Regions from separate parts of the Clostridium sp. 'White wine YQ' genome, predicted to be linked through region 1. Evidence: predicted binding sites of a transcription regulator. Region 1 holds the regulator's gene; the other holds the start of a gene.
The links. The regulator Rex, encoded in region 1, represses fermentation and respiration genes when NADH is low (regulators of the CRP and FNR family bind a similar motif). The targets are predictions, from matches to a motif close to ATTGTTAANNNNTTAACAAT.
Positions count from the first base shown of each region.

Region 2: PTZ02_RS00335 (acetyl-CoA C-acetyltransferase) is a predicted target of Rex. The motif match lies at 4,173-4,192, and genes of this name have one in related genera.

Region 1 covers NZ_JAQYUU010000007.1:63,470-71,219, forward strand. Annotated here, with positions in the region: gene PTZ02_RS16125 (chitobiase/beta-hexosaminidase C-terminal domain-containing protein) at 1-1,499, opposite strand, end outside; gene PTZ02_RS16130 (redox-sensing transcriptional repressor Rex) at 1,696-2,328, opposite strand; gene PTZ02_RS16135 (ferritin) at 2,759-3,271, shown strand; gene PTZ02_RS16140 (heavy metal translocating P-type ATPase) at 3,510-5,705, opposite strand; gene PTZ02_RS16145 (ArsR/SmtB family transcription factor) at 5,717-6,082, opposite strand; gene PTZ02_RS16150 (ABC transporter ATP-binding protein) at 6,247-7,750, opposite strand, start outside.
Region 2 covers NZ_JAQYUU010000001.1:62,417-70,166, forward strand. Annotated here, with positions in the region: gene PTZ02_RS00300 (L-threonylcarbamoyladenylate synthase) at 1-171, shown strand, start outside; gene PTZ02_RS00305 (low molecular weight protein arginine phosphatase) at 183-641, shown strand; gene rpiB (ribose 5-phosphate isomerase B) at 692-1,141, shown strand; gene upp (uracil phosphoribosyltransferase) at 1,162-1,791, shown strand; gene PTZ02_RS00320 (dCMP deaminase family protein) at 1,984-2,475, shown strand; gene wecB (non-hydrolyzing UDP-N-acetylglucosamine 2-epimerase) at 2,492-3,640, shown strand; gene PTZ02_RS00330 (hypothetical protein) at 3,743-4,129, shown strand; gene PTZ02_RS00335 (acetyl-CoA C-acetyltransferase) at 4,283-5,464, shown strand; gene PTZ02_RS00340 (hypothetical protein) at 6,136-6,495, shown strand; gene PTZ02_RS00345 (F0F1 ATP synthase subunit A) at 6,500-7,183, shown strand; gene atpE (ATP synthase F0 subunit C) at 7,206-7,442, shown strand; gene PTZ02_RS00355 (F0F1 ATP synthase subunit B) at 7,497-7,750, shown strand, end outside.

The DNA of each region.
Region 1 (7,750 bases):
TATGCTACTGCTTTAATTGTTTGATTTTTAGTTATTAGCAAAGGATTAGTATAACGTGTAGAATTTATGCTTGGTGTACTTCCATCTAAAGTATAATATATTATGACCTTATCAGTAGCGCATCTTAATTCAACTACAGCAGAATCATCATAAGTTCCTGGCACTTTATCTGCAGTTGGTGAATAAGGTACAATTGAATATTCTAGAGTTACGACATTACTATATAATCCATCCCTTTCAGCTAGGGCTTTAATTGTCGTATGTTTATCAATTAATATATTTTGTGTATATTTAGTGGATGCACTTGTGGGCGTTGTTCCATCCAACGTATAGTAAATGTTAGCATCACTATCAGATAATAGCCTTACTCTTTGATTTGATAAATATTTCCCAGGGGCTACATCTGGACTTGGTGTCGTTGGAACCTCAGGGAACTGATACTTGAATGTCACTACATTTCCTTCTACTCCGTTTTTAACTGCTAAAGCTTTAATAGTAGTAGTTTTATCAATATGAATTGGTTTTTCATATTTAGTTGAATGCTGAGTAGGTTCACTTCCATCTATAGTGTAGAATATTTCGGAACTACTAGTACTACTTGAAAGTGTTATATCTATTGGATTACTATATTTATTTACTTCGGGTGAGGCTACGACATTCTCTGGAACTGCACTGTCAATTGTATACTTAAATGTTTCAGTTGCACTTTTATTTCCCTGCTTTATGGCAAATGCTTTAATTGTTGTGTCTTTATTCACTGTAATTGGACTAACATAAAGTGACGAATCCATATTAGGTTCTGTTCCATCAATACTGTAATATATATCTGCATTTTTACTAACTGTGCTTAGCTCAACTTTTCTTTCAGAATTATACTTTCCAGAAACAGGATTAGCAGTTGGTACCTCTGGAACTAATGATGGTAAATCTCCATTTAAGCTTACATCAAAGAAAACTCCATCGATATAATAAGTTCCTGCATTCCACTCTCCAATACGTATTTGTGTAATTGAAGTCTTGTCTATACCTGAAAAATCACTCATAGGTATATAATATTTTATCCACTGATTTTTAACTGTACTTACTGATCTCCAATTAAATTCTGATTCAAAACCTTTTGAATCAGTTAATGAAGCTTTAAGCGTATTTGATCCTTGAGTATCTTTAATATACATAATTAAATATTCCATACCCGTTGTATTAATAGGTCCATCCATACTATTAAGAACTATACTTCCACTCGAAACACTTGGATCTCCGCTATATTTCACTTGATACTTAAGACTTTTTTGTCCGTCGTACTTATCTGCATCTGTTATGGACGCTAATACATTATTTGAAGTTATAAAAGATTTATCTGCATCCTTACCCTCGAAATTTTGAAACCATATTTTTTCATTTATAGCCTTTACTTTGACTATTGAAGATGGAAATAATCCAAGTAATAAGAATGCTGCTACAATAACTGATAACATTTTTCTTATTTTTAAATATCTCATAAACATTCCCCTTTCTCATGTATTTTGATGATATCTACATAATAATTATACATATTTTACCATTTACGTATGAGTATCCATTTTAATGAAATAGGGTTCAAATTTAGGGATTTATTTATAAATAATAAAAACATAGGGACGTTTTGTTTGCGCTAACAAACAAAACGTCCCTATGTATTAGAGTTATTCTAATATTCTACTCTTCCTTTTGGTTTAATAAATAAACTAGGGTCATAACACTTTCACTTAAATGAACATTTTCTACCGTCATGCCTTCAGGTACATTTAAATCCACTGGAGCAAAGTTCCAAATCCCTTTTACTCCACCTTGAACTAATTCATCGCAAACCTTTTGAGCATTTAATTTCGGAACACAAATAACTCCTATGTCAACGTGGTTATTTTTCAAGAAACTTTGTAAGTCATCAATATCTTGAATCTCAATATCCCTTATTCTTATCCCAATAAGTTTAGGATTAGCATCAAAAATCCCAACTAGATTAAATCCAGCTTTATCAAATCTATAATTAGCTATTGCCTGACCAATATTACCAGCACCAACTATTATAGTATTATATTTTTTATTTAATCCTAATATAGAACTTATTTGAGAATGAAGTTCTCTTACATTGTAGCCATAGCCTTGTTGTCCAAAGTCTCCAAAGCAGTTTAAATCCTGTCTTATTTGTGAAGCAGTAAATCCTATTTTCTCACTTAGTTCTTTTGAACTTATTCTATCTACATCATTCTTTAAAAGTTCTCCTAAATATCTATGGTATTTAGGAAGTCTTTTTATAACTGCCATTGATATATTTTTCTTTTTCTCCATGTCTGCACCTCTTTCATTAAACTCTATATTGAAAGTTAAATACAAATTTGATATACCAATCTTCATAATTAAATTTATATTTTACTGTGTAAAAACTTAGAATAACTAAGCTTTTAATTAAATTTATGTATGGAAGTAGTATAGCTTAAAATATGTAAATTATAAAAACAACCTAACTTAAATATTTTAACATAAAATTCACTTTTTATCTATATGCTAATAGGAATATAAAACCCATTAAATTAGATGCATAATGGGTTTTATTGGCAATAAATTTTGCCACGATATTATTATATAACACTTCTTATTAAGAATAAAATATTTAATGAACTTAATTTACTACTATTTATAAGTTTTTTCGCCATATATTTTGTTGATATACCTATTATAAAGAGGTATAATATGTAAAAAGATATTTGGAGGTGTAATTATGTTTAGTACTAAACTATTAGATGCATTAAATCATCAAGTTAATTATGAATTTTACTCATCTTATTCATATCTTTCTATGGCTGCCTATTGTGAATCCATCGATTTACCAGGTTTCTCAAACTTCTTTAGAGTTCAAGCTCAAGAAGAACTTTTTCATGCCATGAAATTTTTTGATTACATACAACAAAAAAATGGTGAAATAATATTAGAAAAAATCGATCAACCAACTATAACCTTTGAAAGCGTAGCTCATGTCTTTGAAACTGCTTTTGAACATGAACAAATAGTAACAAAGAAGATATATAACCTTGCAGATATAGCTACAGAAGAAAGAGAACATGCTACTTTAAGTTTATTAAAATGGTTTATTGATGAACAAGTTGAGGAAGAAAATACTTTTGATACCATTTTGAAAAAACTAAAAAGAGCTAAAGATAATCCCGCTGCCCTATATCTATTAGATGATGAACTTGCCAAAAGAGTATATACTCCACCAGCTGCTACAAATTAAATTAAATAACTATAAATACAAGAGAAACTCATATTTTTTGAGTTTCTTTTTTAATATTAATGTATAAAAAAATAGGACTTATATATACTGAAATTCAGCCATATATAAGTCCTTATAATACAAAACTTATTGAAAATTTTGTACCAGGCTTATGCCTGTAGCTATTCCCTTTTGCCTGAAAGTTTACTATCGAAATAGATTATATTTAAAATATCGATTTTTGTCAATATATATCGTATTATGAAACTTTATTTTTTCTTAATATCCTCATAGAATTCAGTACAGCTAAAAGAGCAACTCCAACATCTGCAAAAACGCCTTCCCACATTGTACCTAATCCTATTACTGCTAATATTAAAACTAACGCTTTAATCCCTAATGCGAAAATAATATTTTGTTTAACTATTAATGATGTTGTTTTAGAAATACTTATTGCCTTAGCTATTTTAGATGGCTCATCTGTCATAATAACAATGTCAGCTGCCTCAATTGCCGCATCTGAACCTACCCCTCCCATTGCTATTCCAATATCAGCCCTTGCAAGTACAGGAGCATCATTTATTCCATCCCCAACAAATATTACTTTAGTGTCATCATTCTTATTACTTAATATTTCTTCAACCTTCTCAACCTTATCTTGTGGAAGAAGTTCTGAATATACCTTATCAAGATTTAGTTTTTCATTAACAGCTTCGGCAGTAGCTTTATTATCTCCTGTAAGCATAACTGTCTCTTTTATCCCTAATGATTTTAACATTTTAATTGCTTCATCAGAATCCTTTTTAATTTCATCTGATATTACAATAGCACCAATATATTCTCCTTCTAGTGCAATATATACTAGTGTTCCTTCATGTTTAATATCCTCAACCACAATGTTATTTTCAACCATTAATTTTTCATTTCCAGCAATAATCTTTTTTCCTCTTACTACTACACTTATCCCTTTTCCAGCTATCTCTTTATAATCTGAAATCAATGCATTATCCAATGATCCATTAAAAGCATTCTTTATAGATTCAGCTATTGGATGATTTGAATAGCTTTCTGCATAAGCAGCACATTCCAATATTTCCTCGTTTGTATATTCATTTGTTGAATAAATTTTAGTAACACTAAATACCCCTTTGGTTAATGTTCCTGTTTTATCAAAGATAACTGTATCTACTGACTTTAATGCTTCTAAATAGTTTCCGCCTTTTATTAATATTCCATGTTTAGAAGCTGCCCCTATACCTCCAAAGAAAGCAAGAGGTATTGATATAACTAATGCACAAGGACAAGAAACAACAAGGAATATTAGAGCTCTATATATCCACTGACTAAATGACCCTAATCCTATAACTGGAGGAATTACTGCCAATGCTAGAGCTGAAAAAACTACAGCAGGTGTATAGTATCTTGCAAACTTAGTAATAAATTTTTCTGTTTTAGCTTTTTTGTTTCCTGCATTCTCAACCAATTCTAAAATCTTAGATACAGTTGATTCTCCAAAAGTTTTTGTAACTTCAATCTTAATTGGTGAATTTTTATTTATTGAACCAGAAAGGACTTCATTTCCTACGCTTACCTTACGTGGAAGTGATTCTCCTGTTAATGCAGATGTATCCATCATAGCTTCTCCATTTACTACTTTCCCGTCTAAAGGCACTTTTTCACCAGGTTTAACTATTATAATATCACCAATTGCTACTTCTTCTGGCGAAACTTTAACTTCTCTTTCATTTACCATCTTATTTGCATAATCAGGTCTTATATCCATTAATTGACCAATAGATTTCCTAGATTTATTTACTGCATACCCTTGGAACATTTCTCCTATTCCATAGAAAATCATTACTGCAGCACCTTCTGGATATTCACCTATCGCAAATGCACCTATTGTTGCTATAGTCATAAGGAAGTTTTCATCAAAAACTTCACCATTTCTAATATTTTTTAATGCTGTAATTAGAACTTCTCCCCCTACAATTACATAACTAATACCAAATGCAACCACTTCTACGTAAGGTATCCCTTTAAAAAAGAATCCTATTCCATAAAAAATTATTCCTATAACTAACTTTATTAATTCCTTAGAGTCAAATCCTTCATGAGAATGCTCATGATTGTGTTCATGAGTATGTTCATGATCATGATGTTCTTCTTTGTGTTCTTCTTCTGTTTTGTTAATTTGAATATTACTTCTTACTGCTTTATCTGATGATAGAACCTCCTTTACTTTAACATGAGGTTCTAATTTTATTACAATTTCTTCAACCTTATTTTTAATCAAATCTAAATTTGTTGCTTCTTTTGGGGATATAGCTAAGGTATTAGATGAAAAGTTTAATGAAGCTTCCTCTACTTCTTCTAATGCATTAACTCTACTTTCTATTTTTGCAGCACAATTAGCACAATCTAACCCTTCTAATAATAATTTTATCTCTTTCATATTATTTTCCCCTACCTTTCTGTTATATGTCTTAACCCTTGATTAAATATACCTTTAACATGTTCATCATCTAGGGAATAATAAACTACTTTTCCTTCCTTTCTAAACTTAACTAACCTAGCTGATTTTAAAACTCTTAATTGATGTGATATAGCTGATTGAGTCATTCCAAGAAGTGCTGCCATATCACAAACGCACATCTCACTTTCAAATAAAACACATAAAATCTTTATTCTTGTAGAATCCCCAAAAACCTTAAATAATTCAGCTAAGTCATAGAGAGTTTCCTCTTCCGGAATGGTGTCTTTAACCTTATTTACTATATCTTCATGAATAATATTGCAGTTACAGCTTTCAATTTTATTTAAATCCTTCATAATTACACCTCTGAATATATGAATAATTGTTCATACGTTTTCTTATATTATATTCATTTTTCATATAAATTGTCAATATTTCTTTATATAAATAAAAAATAAAAACTAGATAAAAGAATTTTTGAGTTCCTTTACCTAGTTTTAAATTAATCAAATACTCTTTTTTATTTTAGTGATGCACTATATAAGGATGTATATATTCCATTCTTAGATAAAAGTTCTTGATGATTTCCTTTTTCTGCTATACCTTCAGCAGTTAATACAACAATCTCATCTGCATTTTTTATAGTTGATAATCTATGGGCTACTATAAGAGTTGTCCTTCCTTTTGCTAGTTCTTCTAAAGATTTTTGTATTATAAGTTCTGTAGTATTATCAAGTGCAGAAGTTGCTTCATCCAAAATTAATATTTTTGGATTTTTTAAGAACACTCTTGCTATTGACATTCTTTGCTTTTGTCCACCAGATAATTTTAATCCCTTTTCTCCAATATAAGTATTATACCCATCTGGCAAGCTCATTATAAAATCATGTATATTTGCTCTTTTAGCTGCTTCAATTACTTCTTCTTCACTTGCATCAGGATTTCCATATAGAATGTTTTCATATATGGTTCCAGTAAATAAAAATACATCTTGCTGAACTAATCCAATATTCTTTCTTAAGGAGTCTCTATTAATATCCTTTATATTAATATTGTCAATAAATATATCACCCTCATCAACTTCATAAAATCTAGGTACCAAGTGACATAGAGTTGTTTTTCCTCCACCTGATGGTCCAACTAATGCAACAGTTTGTCCCTGATTAATACTAAGTGATAATTCTTTTAAAACATGAGTTTCTTCGTCATCATATTTAAAACTTACATTATCGAATCTTATTTGCCCTTTTACATCTTTAATTTCTATGGCATTATCTACGTCTTCCTCTTCTGGAACTTCCATTATTTCTTTAAATCTCTCAAAACCAGTCATTCCAGACTGTAATTGCTCAACAAAATTAATTAATCTCTTAATTGGATCCATAAACATTTTTATATAAAGTAAATATGCAACATAATCTCCCACTGAAATATATCCCTTGAAAGTAAAGAATCCACCAAGCGATAGAACAGTTAGATTAAGAAAGTCAACGATAAAATTCATTCCAGAAAAAAACTCTGCCATCGCTTTATATGCAAATTCTCTTGCTCTTTTAAAGTCATTATTGCCCTCTTCAAATTTCTCAATTTCATAAGCTCTATTAGTAAATGCTCTAGAAACCCTAATTCCTGAAACAGAATTTTCTAAAGAGGCATTAACTTCACCAATCTTTACTCTAGTTTCCTTAAATGCATTTGCCATCTTCATTCTTTTCTTAATAGCAAATATCAATAAAAATGGTATAAATGCAAAAGTAATTAATGTTAACTTAACGTTTATAGTACACAAAATAACAAATGACCCTATTAACATTATTATCGATAAAAATAGATCTTCTGGGCCATGATGTGCAAGCTCAGATATATCCATTAGATCATTAATTATTCTAGACATAATTACACCTGTTTTATTATCATCAAAATATTTAAATGGCAGCTTCTGAAGATGCTTAAAGATATCTCTTCTCATATCACCCTGCATTCTTACTCCAACTACATGCCCCCAGTATTCAACAAAGTAATTA
Region 2 (7,750 bases), on a different contig from region 1:
TCAGAAAATAATATGCAAGAAGTGGCTAGAAATCTATTTGAAGCATTAAGGTCCTTTGATGATAGAAGTGTAGATATTATATTATCAGAAGCTTTTATAGAAAAAGGAGTAGGAATTGCAATAATGAATAGATTAAAGAAAGCAGCTGCATATGATATTTTAGAATTGTGATGGAGGTAAGTATGAAGAGAGTTCTTTTTGTTTGTACAGGAAATACATGTAGAAGCCCTATGGCAGAAGCTATATTAAATAGTTTTGCTAAAGATGATAGCTCAATAAGTGCCTCTTCAGCTGGGATAAGTATTTTCCCGGGAAGCAAAACATCACCTAATTCAAGAGCAGTAGTATTAAAAAGTATAGGAATTGATTTGAAAGATAGAAATGCTGTTCAATTAAAAGAGTCTCATTTAGAGGAACAGGATCTAATTTTAACAATGACAGAGTCAATAAAATTGGCATTAACAAGTGCCTTTCCTTTCTATTCCAATAAAATCTTTTCACTTAGTGAATACGTTGAAGAGAAAGGTGATGTTGTTGACCCTTTTGGAGGGGAATTATTTCTATATGAAAAAACTTACTCTCAATTAGAAAAATTAATAGGTAAGTTAATTTTAAAAATTAAAGGAGAAGGTATTCTTTAAATACTATTCTTCTTTTTTTTGGGACATTTAATAAAACGGAGGTGCGTTAAATGAAAATAGCAATTGGGTCAGATCATGGTGGATTTAATTTAAAAGGTGAAGTGATAAAGTACTTAGAGCAAAAATCTATAGAGTACAAAGATTTTGGAACAACAAGTACTGATTCATGCGATTACCCAGATTATGCTCTAAAAGTTGCAGAAGCAGTAGCTGAGAAAGAATTTGAATTTGGAATACTTATTTGCGGAACAGGAATTGGCATAAGTATAGCTGCAAACAAAGTTCCAGGAATAAGGGCAGCTCTTTGTCATGATACTTTTAGTGCACATGCAACTCGTGAACATAATAATGCGAATATTTTAGCAATGGGAGAAAGAGTCATTGGTCCAGGACTAGCAATTGAAATTGTTGAAACCTTTTTAAATGCTAAATTCCAAGGGGACAGACATCAAAATAGAATAGATAAAATTAAAGCTATTGAAGAAAAATATAATAGATAGTAATTTTAGGAGGAGATAACATGAGTAAAGTAACACAAATAAACCATCCATTAATTCAGCACAAGTTGGCATTGATTAGAAGTAAAGATACAGGCTCAAAGGATTTTAGAGAATTAGTAGAGGAAGTATCAATGCTTATGGCATATGAGGTTACAAGAGATCTTCAAACTGAATTTGTAGAAATTGAAACGCCTATATGTAAGACAAAACATCAAGTTTTATCTGGTAAGAAGTTAGCTGTAGTTCCAATATTAAGAGCAGGGTTAGGTATGGTTGACGGAATGTTAAAGCTTATACCAGCAGCAAAAGTAGGTCACATAGGATTATATAGGGACGAGGAAACTCTTAAACCGGTTGAATACTTCTGCAAACTTCCACAAGATATTGCAGAGAGAGATATTATGGTAGTTGATCCAATGTTAGCTACTGGTGGTTCTGCTGCAGATGCTCTTACACTTTTAAAGGAAAAAGGAGCAAGAAGTTTAAAATTAGTTTGTTTAATATCAGCACCAGAAGGAATAAAATATGTTCAAGAAGCACATCCAGATGTAGATATCTATGTAAGTTCAATAGATGAAAGATTAAATGAAAATGGATATATAGTACCAGGTCTTGGTGATGCTGGAGATAGATTATTTGGAACAAAATAAATTAGTAGGAATATAAAATATAGGGTGCTTCTTAAGTCACCCTATAACATTATTATAAATAGCATTGGTTTACATACCTAGATAATTAAATTATAATAAATATAATACAAGAATCGTATTACATATCATTGTTAGTGATATGTAAATTCTATAAAGCATTATATATAAATTAAAAACTCCTGAGGTGTTAATATGGAACGAAGAGATAAATATAACTATTATTTAGATATAGCTGAGACTGTGTTAGAAAGAGGAACATGTTTAAGAAGAAACTATGGTTCTATCATAGTGAAAAATGATGAGATAATTTCGACTGGATATACAGGTGCACCTAGGGGAAGAATAAATTGTATTGATAGAGGAAGTTGTATAAGAGAACAACTTAATGTTCCTAGGGGAACTCACTATGAGTTGTGTAGAAGTGTTCATAGTGAGGCCAATGCAATAATTAGTGCAGCAAGAAGAGATATGATAGGTGCAACTCTATATTTAGTTGGAAGAGATGCAGTTTCGAGGGCTTATGTAGAAGATGCTAATTCTTGTTCTATGTGTAAAAGACTAATTATCAATGCTGGTATAGAGAAAGTTGTAATTAGAAATTCAAAGAATGAGTATAAAATTATTTATGTTGAAGAATGGATAAATAATGATGAATCTTTAGAATACCAAAGTAAAGGGTATTAATAAGTGGAGGTAAGGGATGAAAAAAATAAAGGTAATGACAATCTTTGGAACAAGACCGGAAGCTATAAAGATGGCTCCATTAGTTAAAGAATTGGAAAAAAGAGAAGGAATTGATTCAAAAGTATGCGTGACGGCTCAACATAGAGAGATGCTTGATCAAGTATTAGATTATTTTGAAATCGATACAGATTATGATTTAAATATAATGAAAAACAAGCAAACATTAACAGGAATTACTAGTAGAGTACTTGAAGGATTGGATGCTGTTTTTGAAGAAGAAAAACCTGATATGATATTAGTTCATGGAGATACAACTACTACATTTGGTGGTGCATTAGCAGCATTTTATAAGCAAATTAAGGTAGGACATGTAGAAGCAGGACTAAGAACTTTTGATAAGTACTTTCCATTCCCTGAAGAAATGAATAGAAAATTAACTGGATCATTAGCTGATCTTCACTTTGCACCAACTATTGGTTCTAAAGAGAATCTATTAAGAGAAGGCGTAAACGAAAAAGACATATATATAACAGGTAATACTGTAATTGATGCAATGGAACACACAGTAAAAGAAGATTACAAATTCGAAACTGAAGAGTTAAATCATATTGACTTTGAGAAGAAAAAGGTAATAATGATAACAGCTCATAGAAGAGAAAATTGGGGAGAAGGAATAGAAAATATTTGTACTGCTCTAAAGAAGATTGTAGAAGAAAATAAAGATGCAGAATTAGTGTATTTAGTTCACTTAAATCCTGTAGTTAAAGATGTAGTATTCAAACATCTAAATGATAAAGAAAGAGTACATTTATTACCACCACAAGATACCAAAGAAACTCATAACTTAATGAAAAAGTCATTTATGGTAATGACTGATTCTGGTGGATTACAGGAGGAAGCTCCTCACTTAGGAAAACCTGTTTTGGTATTAAGGGATGTTACAGAAAGACCAGAAGCTGTTGCAGCAGGAACAGTTAAATTAGTTGGTACAGATGTTGAAAAAATTATTACTGAAGCAAATAAATTGCTTAATGATAAAGATGAATATGAAAAAATGAGTAAAGCTGTTAATCCTTATGGAGACGGAAAAGCTTCAACAAGAATAGTAGATGCAATTGAGAATTATTTCGGATTAAGTGATAAGAAAATTGAAGAATTTAAATAAAAAATAAGAGTAGAAGCCTCGCTTCTACTCTTATTTTTTATAGTAAACCAATAATAATATGTTAAAATTATAATTATACTCAAACAATGCTGAGGAGGTTATATGAAAACACAAAAAGTTTTGTTTTACATTCTAGCATACATCATGCTTATTGGGGGGATTATGGGTATTGTAAAGGGATTAATTCCACATATGACATGGTTCAATTTTCGTTATTTATTAGGAATGGGTAGCACGTTTAACAAAGATAATACTCCAATTTATTCTATTGTATATGGGGTTTTTATGGCTGTGTTTGAAATAATATCTTCAATGTTATTATTAACTAGAAAAAGAATTGGAATAAAGTTTGCCATAACGACACTTTCTATTAATGCTTTGGGGTGTATTATTTCAATTTTGCTTGGAGATATATTGGCTATGGGTAGCTTGTTAACTAGATTTTTCGCAATTTATATTTTGATAAAAGCAAAAAGTTTTTATTGTTAAGTTTAAGGGGGATTTCCTAGCGTTAATCTATACCATAGAAAAGATTGTTATTTTTTTATCAAAAAACCATTGATTATGTTAATGAAAGTAGATATAATAAAGAAGATGAAAGTGTTTTAAATTAACTTAAAATATATCCTAGGAGGTTACAAAATGAAAGAAGTTGTTATCGTAAGTGCTGTAAGAACTGCATTAGGATCCTTTGGTGGAGGTCTAAAAGATGTTTCAGCAGCTGATTTAGGAGCTACAGTAGTAAAGGAAGCTTTAAACAGAGCAGGATTAAAGGGTGAACAAGTAGATGAAGTTATTTTAGGAAATGTTATCCAAGCTGGTTTAGGACAAAATGTTGCTAGACAAGTAGTTGTTAAAGCTGGTTTACCTGTTGAAGTTCCAGCAACAACAATTAACATAGTTTGTGGTTCAGGATTAAAATCAGTAGCATTAGCTGCTCAAATGATAAAAGCAGGGGATGCTGATGTAGTAATAGCTGGTGGTATGGAAAATATGTCACAAGCACCTTACCTATTAAAGACTTCAAGATGGGGTCAAAGAATGGGCGATGGAAAAATGGTTGACTCAATGATAAATGATGCTTTATGGGATGCATTTAACAACTATCACATGGGAGTTACTGCTGAAAATATAGCAAAAGAATGGAACTTATCAAGAGAAGAATTAGATGCATTTTCTGCTTCATCTCAGCAAAAAGCAGAAGCTGCTATAAAAGCTGGTAAATTTAAGGACGAAATAGTTCCAGTTGTTATTCCTCAAAGAAAAGGTGAACCAAAAGTATTTGACACAGATGAATTCCCAAGATTTGGAACAACTACAGAATCATTAGGAAAATTAAAACCAGCATTTATTAAAGATGGTGTTGTTACTGCAGGTAATGCTTCTGGAATAAATGATGGAGCAGCTGCTATAATAGTTATGAGTGCTGATAAAGCTAAAGAATTAGGAATAAAACCATTAGCTAAGATACTTTCTTACGGAACTAAGGGATTAGATCCATCAATAATGGGATATGGTCCATTCCATGCTACTAAAAAAGCACTTGAAGGTACTGGTTTAACTGTAGCAGATTTAGATTTAATTGAATCAAATGAAGCTTTTGCAGCACAAAGTGTAGCTGTTGCTAAAGATTTAAATTTTGATATGGAAAAAGTAAATGTAAATGGTGGAGCTATAGCTCTTGGACATCCTGTTGGAGCATCAGGTGCAAGAATCCTTGTTACATTACTTCACGAAATGCAAAAAAGAGATGCTAAAAAAGGTTTAGCTACTTTATGTATTGGTGGAGGAATGGGTACAGCTCTTATAGTTGAAAGAGAATAGTATTAAATAGAGAATCCATATATATAAATACCAATTTTGAATATTATTCAAGATTGGTATTTTTTATTCTTTAGAAATAAATATTTTGCTCATAAAAATGCAAAACTTATGAATTTTTATGTTAAACTAAAGAAGTTTTTTAATAAAATAATTCGAAGGAATAATATTTATAAAAAAAAGTACAATAAACCATGAGGAAAAAGTACGAAATAACATAAAAATTATAGAAATATAGTGAATTTAAGGTGAATTTTTTATTAATATTATGCAATTTTTTAAAAAAATATGAAATATGTTAATGTGGGCTATTCAATTGTATTAAGATGATATTCTATTGCGAAATAAAATAAAAAAAATATTTTGTCAAATAGTTAAATAAATCTCAAAATATTACGAAATTAATATAAATGATACTTTTGAAAATGTTGACATTTTAACAAATGATTTTGAAGTTTAAAAATGAATTTTCAGACAATTGAATAGCTTGCAAAAAAATAGTTATTTTATAAGGAAATTAAAGAATCAGCAAGCTATGGGCATGGTGAGAATAATAAACTAATATATTGGAAGAATATCGATTAATAACGACATTTTTTAATGGATATAAGATTTTGTTAATTTTTTTATGAGTTATATAATAACTACATGAATTAAACTAAGGAGTCATTATAATGGAAAAATCCCTTAAGGAACTAATAGTTAAAAACTCCAAGTTGGATATAATAGTTATGAGTGTAATCACATTAAGCTTATTTATTTTTATAAATAGCAAAGTCGCTACTGTTTATTTCATAGGGGCAATGGTTAGTGTGATTAATTTTATTATAAGTGGCTATTTTATGTCAAAGTTTTTGACAAAGAACAGTCTGTTTTATGGAATAGCATATGCCCTAAGGATATTCCTAATATTACTAATTGGTATGGCATTTGCAAATGAATTTATTTTGCTTTCAGCGTATATAGGTGGGTATGCTACTCATCATGTATGTTTGATAATTTACTGGATTTTCATAAAGAAAGGAAGTGAGTAAGTTGATGGAGAAAGTAGAACCACTGGTATCTTTTTATTTGGGAAATTTTAAAGTAGACATTACTATTCAAGTAGTAATTGAATGGATTGTAATGATATTAATTATTGCTTTAGCTATTTGGTCTACTAATAGTCTAAAGAAAAAACCAAGTAAAAAGCAAACAGTGGTGGAAATGGCATATGAAGCTTTATCCGGAATGGTAAAAGACAATATGGGCGAAGGATATCAAGGATTTGTACCATTTATCGGTACATTAGGTGCATTCATATTATTAATGAATCTAACAGGTCTTGTTGGAATAGCGCCACCAACTTCAAACTATAGTGTTACAATTGCTTTTGCAGTAATGACATTTTTAATTGTTAATGCAAATGCTCTTAAAAAAGTTGGAGTAAAACACTATTTAGGTGGACTTTGTGAGCCTTTTCCAGTTATGTTACCCATAAATATCATAGAAAGATTGATGTTACCAGTATCTCTTTCACTGAGACTTTTTGGTAACATTCTAGCAGGAACAGTACTACTAGATCTAGTTTATATGGCACTAGGAAGTGTACTCGCAGGTGTATTCAAGCTGGGTGTTCCTGTATTCTTACATGCATATTTTGACTTGTTTGATGGGTTAATCCAAGCATTCATATTTATGATGCTTACAATGATAAATACAAAAATCACAGCAGAACATTAATCGATAAAAGGAGGATTTTAAAATGGATTTAGCATTAGCAATGAGAGCATTAGGTGCAGGTATCGCTGCAATAGCTGGTATAGGTGCCGGTGTAGGTATAGGTATAGCTACAGGTAAAGCAATAGAAGGAATTTCAAGACAACCAGAGTTAAGTGGTAGACTTACTACAACATTATTTATAGGTTGTGCTCTTGCAGAAACAACTGCATTATACGGTCTTCTAGTTTCCTTAATCTTAATATTCGTTGGAGTAAAATAGTAAGTAACAAAAATATTAAATTACTGACTCCAGAAGGGAGGCATGGGCTAACATATGGATATAAATGTTTCAACGATTATATTTACAATAATTAACTTTATCATTTTACTTTTAGTTTTAAGACATTTCTTTTTTGACAAGGTTAAAAACATAATTCAAGAAAGAAGAGTTGAAATTGAAGATAAGATGACTAAGGCTGATGAAGATCTTGAAAAAGCAAGATTATTTAAAGTTGAAAATGAAAGAATATTAAAATCAGCTAAGGATGAAGGAAAAGGAATTACTGAATCTTATAAACAAAAAGCTGA